One region of the Pantoea rwandensis genome, then DNA from elsewhere that is predicted to be linked to it. Evidence: riboswitches for the same ligand, from Rfam matches in the RefSeq annotation. Region 1 holds a riboswitch; each other region holds the start of a gene.
The links. A riboswitch is a leader RNA that binds a small molecule or an ion and turns the genes downstream of it on or off. The one in region 1 is predicted to bind thiamine pyrophosphate.
Positions count from the first base shown of each region.

Region 2: it holds a riboswitch for thiamine pyrophosphate, as region 1 does, so the genes downstream of both, thiC (phosphomethylpyrimidine synthase ThiC) here and thiM (hydroxyethylthiazole kinase) in region 1, are expected to answer to the same signal.
Region 3: it holds a riboswitch for thiamine pyrophosphate, as region 1 does, so the genes downstream of both, thiB (thiamine ABC transporter substrate binding subunit) here and thiM (hydroxyethylthiazole kinase) in region 1, are expected to answer to the same signal.

Region 1 covers NZ_CP009454.1:2,007,830-2,010,092, forward strand. The annotation lists gene ahpF (alkyl hydroperoxide reductase subunit F) at 1-637, shown strand, start outside; gene LH22_RS09180 (hypothetical protein) at 704-907, opposite strand; TPP riboswitch at 1,232-1,327, shown strand; gene thiM (hydroxyethylthiazole kinase) at 1,361-2,146, shown strand; gene thiD (bifunctional hydroxymethylpyrimidine kinase/phosphomethylpyrimidine kinase) at 2,143-2,263, shown strand, end outside.
Region 2 covers NZ_CP009454.1:252,146-254,408, forward strand. The annotation lists gene nudC (NAD(+) diphosphatase) at 1-280, opposite strand, end outside; gene LH22_RS01100 (Rsd/AlgQ family anti-sigma factor) at 369-875, shown strand; TPP riboswitch at 1,132-1,232, shown strand; gene thiC (phosphomethylpyrimidine synthase ThiC) at 1,323-2,263, shown strand, end outside.
Region 3 covers NZ_CP009454.1:4,015,199-4,017,461, reverse strand. The annotation lists gene thiB (thiamine ABC transporter substrate binding subunit) at 1-942, opposite strand, end outside; TPP riboswitch at 990-1,084, opposite strand; gene sgrR (HTH-type transcriptional regulator SgrR) at 1,120-2,263, opposite strand, start outside.

The DNA of each region.
Region 1 (2,263 bases):
AGTGCTGAAATCACGCAGCATCATCATTGCCACCGGTGCACGCTGGCGCAACATGGGTGTGCCGGGTGAAGAGCAGTATCGCACCAAAGGCGTGACCTACTGCCCACACTGCGACGGCCCGCTGTTCAAAGGTAAACGCACGGCGGTGATCGGCGGCGGTAACTCTGGTGTTGAAGCGGCTATCGATCTGGCTGGCCTGGTTGAGCACGTGACGCTGCTGGAATTTGCCAGCGAAATGCGTGCCGACAAAGTGCTGCAGGACAAACTGCGCAGCCTGAAAAACGTCGATGTGATTCTGAATGCCCAGACCACCGAAGTGAAAGGCGACGGCAGCAAAGTGACTGGCTTGAGTTACATCGATCGTACCAACCAGACCAGCCATGAAATCGCGCTGAGCGGCATCTTCGTGCAGATTGGTCTGCTGCCCAACACCACCTTCCTCGAAGGCGCGGTGGAACGTAACAAAATGGGCGAGATCATCATCGACGCCAAATGCGAAACCAGCCTGAAAGGCGTGTTCGCGGCCGGTGACTGCACCACGGTGCCGTACAAGCAGATCATTATCGCCAGCGGTGAAGGCGCGAAAGCCTCACTCAGCGCGTTTGATTACCTGATCCGCACCCAACCGGCTGAATAAGTTTTATTGCGATAGCCACGCAGCAGCCCCGTAACAGATGTTACGGGGCTTTTTTTTGCCTGTTATTCATCCTAACCAACGGCGTGCTTCCGCATCGCTGATGTCGCGATAATAAATTTTATGCAAACGCTCGCCGCAACCTTTGCATTGCGCTTCAACATGGGTAGAAAAATAGTGGCGGCCGGAAGGGCAAATTGCGCCTTTACGCGAAATACGAATGTCGTGCCATTTATGGGCGTGCGGAATAAAGCTGAATAATTTTGAGATCATTATCGATTCCGGAATTGGATAGGCAGTGACTCTCTTCAAGTCCGGAGGGGGATTAGGCCTTGCCACAGCGGGCGGGGCGTTGATGTGCATCAATGAATGCGAAGGCGGGTGTTTATTAGTCGATTTTTCAGTGATTAGAATAAATCTGGCAAATTCAGATGAGAATTATTTAATGATGATAATTGACCGATATAGCTTTTTTTAAAATTCAGCCTGTCGAATGATTTTAACTATTTTGATTTAGTGCCGTTTTCCGCGTCTTTCAAAGCACCACGATTTACAACCCCCCGAACTGCCCTTATCCTGTGTGCGGCATGTTCACCATGCCATGACTCGGGGTGCCCCTGTTAAACAGGGCTGAGATACACCCGCTGACCTGATCTGGATAATGCCAGCGTAGGGAAGTCAGATGCCTGACCGCATTCGCCTTCTTGATCGCCGGTTGGGAGTTTTATGACACAGCCTGACCTTCTTACCCCCGCGCAACTCGCGCAATCCCTACAGCTGCTGCGTCAGCAGGCACCGCTGGTGCACTGCATGACCAATGACGTGGTGCAAACCTTCACTGCCAATGTGCTGCTGGCTCTACAAGCCTCGCCTGCGATGGTGATCGATGCGGAAGAAGCCGCGCAGTTTGTGAGCTTTGCCGATGCGCTGCTGATCAACGTGGGCACCTTAACCCGCGACCGGCGCGATGCGATGCTGGCGGCGGTGCAATCCGCAGCCAAAGTCGGCACGCCCTGGACGCTCGATCCGGTGGCCGTCGGCGCACTCTCGTTACGTACCGAATTCTGCCAACAGTTGCTAAGCCTGCATCCCGCCGCGATTCGTGGCAACGCGTCGGAAATCCTCGCGCTGGATAACCAGGCTGCCGGCGGACGCGGCGTGGACAGCGTGCATCAGACCGATGCGGCACTGAGCGCGGCACAACAGCTGGCGCAGGATTACCACACGCTGGTGGCGGTCACTGGCGAAGTCGATTACGTCACCGATGGTACACGCACGCTGGCGATTCCTGGCGGCAGCCCGCTAATGACGCGCGTGGTAGGCACCGGTTGCGCGCATTCAGCCGTGGTCGCAGCCTTCAGCAGCTTGCCGGGCGACCGTTTACAGCATGTGGCGGCGGCGTGCCGTGTGATGTCTCTGGCGGGTGAACAGGCGGCACGTGCCGTTCAGGGGCCAGGCAGCTTTGTCGCGGCTTTCCTGGATAACCTCTGGACGCTGGAGGTCACCGTATGAAACGCATTAATGCTTTAACCATTGCTGGTACTGACCCTAGCGGCGGCGCGGGCATTCAGGCCGATCTGAAAGCCTTCTCCGCACTGGGTGCTTATGGCACCAGCGTGATCACCGCGC
Region 2 (2,263 bases), 1.8 Mb from region 1:
AGCGGTAGAATTCGGCGAGTTGAACTCCGCGCCCAACCATCTGGAAAAGCCCAACATCTTCGTCGATAAGCTGGCGAACAGATCCCATATTGTCAGGTCGTGATTCACGTATCAGCCAGACATTCTCCGCCTGCCATTCACCAATCAAAATCGCGGTTTTTCCTGTCAGGCCAAAATCGCCGGATAAGCCATGCGGCAGTTCACCTTGCGGTAGCCAAAGTTTTTGTTCATGGCTGACAATCCACCAGCCAGCGTCTACGCTTGAGATCTCACGTTGCATCTTATTCGTTGTCCTTAGCGTCAAATGGCACGCTGAAATCCTGATGTTAAGTGTGGAATGGATAACTATAACTCACCCGGAGCCCCATATGCTTACCCAGTTAGATGACCTGGCCAGGCGTGTAAGTGGCGATAATGAACTCGTTGATGCGTGGCTGCGCGCGCGCCGACAGTTGCTTGTCAGCTATTACGCATTAATTGGCATCAAGCCACACAAAGAGGCGCTCAGTGCTCTGGATGAACAGGCGCTGGATGCGTTTTGCCACGGCCTGGTTGATTACCTCTCAACCGGTCATTTCAGTATTTATGAACGCATTATCAGTGAGATGGAGGGCGATAGCCCGCTCATTGCGGCCGCCCAACTCTATCCCGCTCTGGAAGCGAATACCGATCGCATGATGCAACTGTATGACAGCCATCTGCAGCAGGCCATCAACGACGATAACTGCGTAGAATTCCAGAAGGCATTATCCGAAGTGGGTGAAGTACTGGAGTCGCGCTTCACGCTGGAAGATAAGCTGGTGCAACTCGCCTGGGATAACCAGCTGGCACGCCCACCGGTCGCCAACGAAAGCAGCATGGCTCGCCCCGCTTAACCTCGGGCCCATGTAAAAAACTTGTTATTCCGAAAAAGCCCTCTTATGCTGAATGGGCTTTTTTGTTGAGACCTATTCACGTTTTTATGCGTCTCTTTAAAGAAATCTAGAGTCAAATTTTGCGATATAAGTGTAGCGTGCGCAGCCAGTCCACGCTCGGACAGCGCGCAGGGGCCGGAGCGTACACGTAGTACGTGACGGACACGAGCACTGCCCAGGCGTGAAATGGCAAGCAAAGTAGCTTATATCGTAAAATTCAACCTTGTCGGAGTGCCCTAAGGGGCTGAGACCGTTTATTCGGGATCCGCGGAACCTGATCAGGTTAGTACCTGCGAAGGGAACAAGAGTAGACATTCACAGAGCGATGCGTGTTGGCGCCCGGCATCGTCCCTGTTACTCCTTCCGAACTCTGGACAAGCAACTTCCCCTTAATTCAGGAAATTTGCTATGTCTGTTGCTAAAACTTCTCGTCGTGAACAACGTGCACAAGCGCAGGAATTTATCGATTCGCTGCAGGGCACGGCTTTCCCCCAATCCAAACGTATCTGGATCACCGGCAGCCGAGCGGATATCCGTGTGCCGATGCGCGAAATCCAGCTCAGCCCAACACACATTGGCGGTACAAAAGAGAATCCGCAGTATGAGCACAACGAGCCGGTGCCGGTATATGACACGGCGGGTGCTTATGGCGATCCCGCGGCCACCATTGATGTGCATCGGGGATTAAGCCGATTACGTGAAAACTGGATCGCCGAACGCGATGACAGTGAGGCTATCCACCAACTGAGTTCGCAATACACCCAGCAACGCTTAGCCGATGAAGGGCTGGATCACCTGCGCTTCGAGCAGTTACCGCAGCCGCGCCGTGCTAAAGCTGGCCGCTGCGTCACGCAACTGCATTACGCACGTCAGGGCATGATTACACCCGAGATGGAATTTATTGCGGTGCGAGAAAACATGGGCCGCGAACGTATTCGTGGTGAAGTGCTACTGCAACAGCACCCGGGCCACAGTTTCGGTGCCAATCTGCCGGAAAATATCACCGCCGAATTTGTGCGCCAGGAAGTTGCCAGCGGTCGCGCTATCATACCCTCCAATATTAATCACCCCGAATCCGAGCCGATGATCATTGGCCGTAACTTTCTGGTGAAGGTGAACGCCAATATAGGCAACTCAGCGGTGAGTTCATCGATTGAAGAGGAAGTGGAGAAACTGGTGTGGTCAACACGCTGGGGCGCGGATACCGTGATGGACCTCTCCACAGGACGCTATATCCATGAAACGCGCGAGTGGATTTTGCGAAACAGCCCGGTGCCGATTGGCACTGTGCCCATTTATCAGGCACTGGAGAAAGTGAACGGCGTGGCGGAGGATCTTAACTGGGAGAT
Region 3 (2,263 bases), 2.0 Mb from region 1:
ATGATCGGCCACTTCGGCTGAGCGATATTGCAGCGCATTCGCCGGAACGGTCAGCGACTGATAACCCGCAGGCAGATCGCTTTTGATCACCGGATACATCCAGTTGCCAGTCGGAATGGTCTGCTGGAAGGCTGGCGACACCATAAATTGCATAAACTGCTGCGCCAGTTTCGGCTGTTTGCTGCTAGCGAGCTGAGCAGCCACTTCCACTTGCAGATAATGGCCTTCGCTAAACGGCGCAGCGGCGTAGTTATCTTTCTTCTCTTCAATGATGTGATAAGCGGGAGAGGTGGTGTAACTCAGCACCAGATCGCCTTCGCCTTTCAGGAACAGGCCATAGGCTTCGCTCCAGCCCTTGGTGACGGTGACCGTTTTCTGTGCCAGCTTCTGCCAGGCGTCAGGTGCTTTATCGCCATACACTTTTTGCATCCACAGCAGCAGGCCTAATCCCGGCGTGCTGGTGCGTGGATCTTCATAGATCACACGCAACTTTTCCGGGCTTTCGACCAGTTCTTTCAGGCTTTTCGGTGGGTTCTTCAGCTTGTTTTTATCGTAGACGAAGGCGAAGTAGCCGTAATCGAAGGGAACGAAGGTGTCGTTATGCCAGCTATCAGGCAGTTGCAATTTACTGGTGTCGACGGTGCTTTTCGCAAACAGGCCGGTTTTTTCGGCGGCTTGCACGAGGTTGTTATCGAGGCCCAGCACCACATCGGCTTTGCTGTTTTTGCCTTCCATCCGCACGCGGTTGAGCAGTGACACGCCATCTTCCAGCGCCACATAGTTCAGTTCGCAGCCGCACTCGGCTTCAAAGGCTTTTTTGACGGCAGGGCCGGGGCCCCACTCTGCAGAGAACGAGTCGTAGGTGTAAACAGTAAGAACAGGCTTGGCAGCTAACACCGGGGCAGAGACCAACAGCAACACGGGCAAGACTTTGTTTAACACTTTGCGCTCCTTGAGGAGAAGATAAAGTTGAGTCGCAAAGGATCTGAGTTATCGCTCATCTCAAATCCCTACGCCGGTATGAGCCGGATCAGGTTCGACGGGTTTCTCTCAGCCCGATACCAGGGCACCCCGTTGAGAACGGCTTATTTTAGACACTTCTGTGACAGCGCGAAAGTGTCACAGCTCCGGTGGTGCAAACCAGGCCGATTTAAAGTCAAACCAGCCGAGCGTGTTGAGCCGCACACCGCGCATACTGCGCTGGCCTTCCAGCATTAACCAGTGATGGAAGAGCGGATGAACAAAGTCGCTGTTCACCAACTGTTTGCTCCACTCGGCCAGAGGCAAGGCTTTCTGTCGCCACTGTTGTGCATCTGCGTGCCAGTCAATCGGAACGCAGTGATGCATGAGCGGCAATTCGTAGAGCTGCGCAAACAGTGCGTAGTCGAGCGGCAGAGTGAAGTTGACGCTGCCGAGCCAGATGTCACTCTCTCCTTCACCTTCGAACCATGCTTCATAACTCAGCTCGCGCGTGATCAGTTCGACACCCTGTTCAGCCAGCAACGGGCGCAGGGCGTTAGCAATACCTTCATGCTCAACATGATGGCTATACCAGCTGATGGTCAGTTGCGTTAGCCCATCAGGCTTTTCGGCCGGGGTGAGATCGCGGCGATGGTGCCAGCGCGGTAAGAAACCGTATGCCGGGAACCAGTAGCGCTGATAGCCCACACCCGCATGGTTGAGCAGGGCAATCGGATTGAGCAGATAGCTCACCCAGCGGCGAAAATGGGTATCCTTACCACGCTCTGAGCGCTGGTCGAACAGCAGGAAATAGCAGCCTTCTTCCAGACGGCTCTCTTCTGACTTCTCATCGGCGGTTTCCCCCTGCAGCTTCACGCCGGCATACACCAGCTCGTCGCTGATTTCCGGCAGCACCCAAATCGACACGTCATCAATCAGCGCGCGATAGCCAAAATAGTCATCAAAGGCGGCAATTTTCAGCTGCGTCTGCTGATTGCGTACCACACTGTAGGGGCCGGTGCCGATGGGTTGACGGGCAAAATGGCGCAACGTCGGCCACTCACGCGGCAGGATCATGGCGCTGACGCTGGCCAGCAGCCAGGGCAGCCAGTCATCAGGCTGCGTCAGATGAATATCCAGTGTCCAGGGCGCGGGAGAGTGCAGTTTATCGATATGTGAGAACAGCGGCTGACTGCGGACACGTTCCAGTGAGGCGATGATGTCTTCCATCTCCAGTTCGCGGCCGTGGTGGAAGCGAATCGCGGGTCGTAAAAAGAAACGCCAGTTGAGCGGGGAGGTTTGT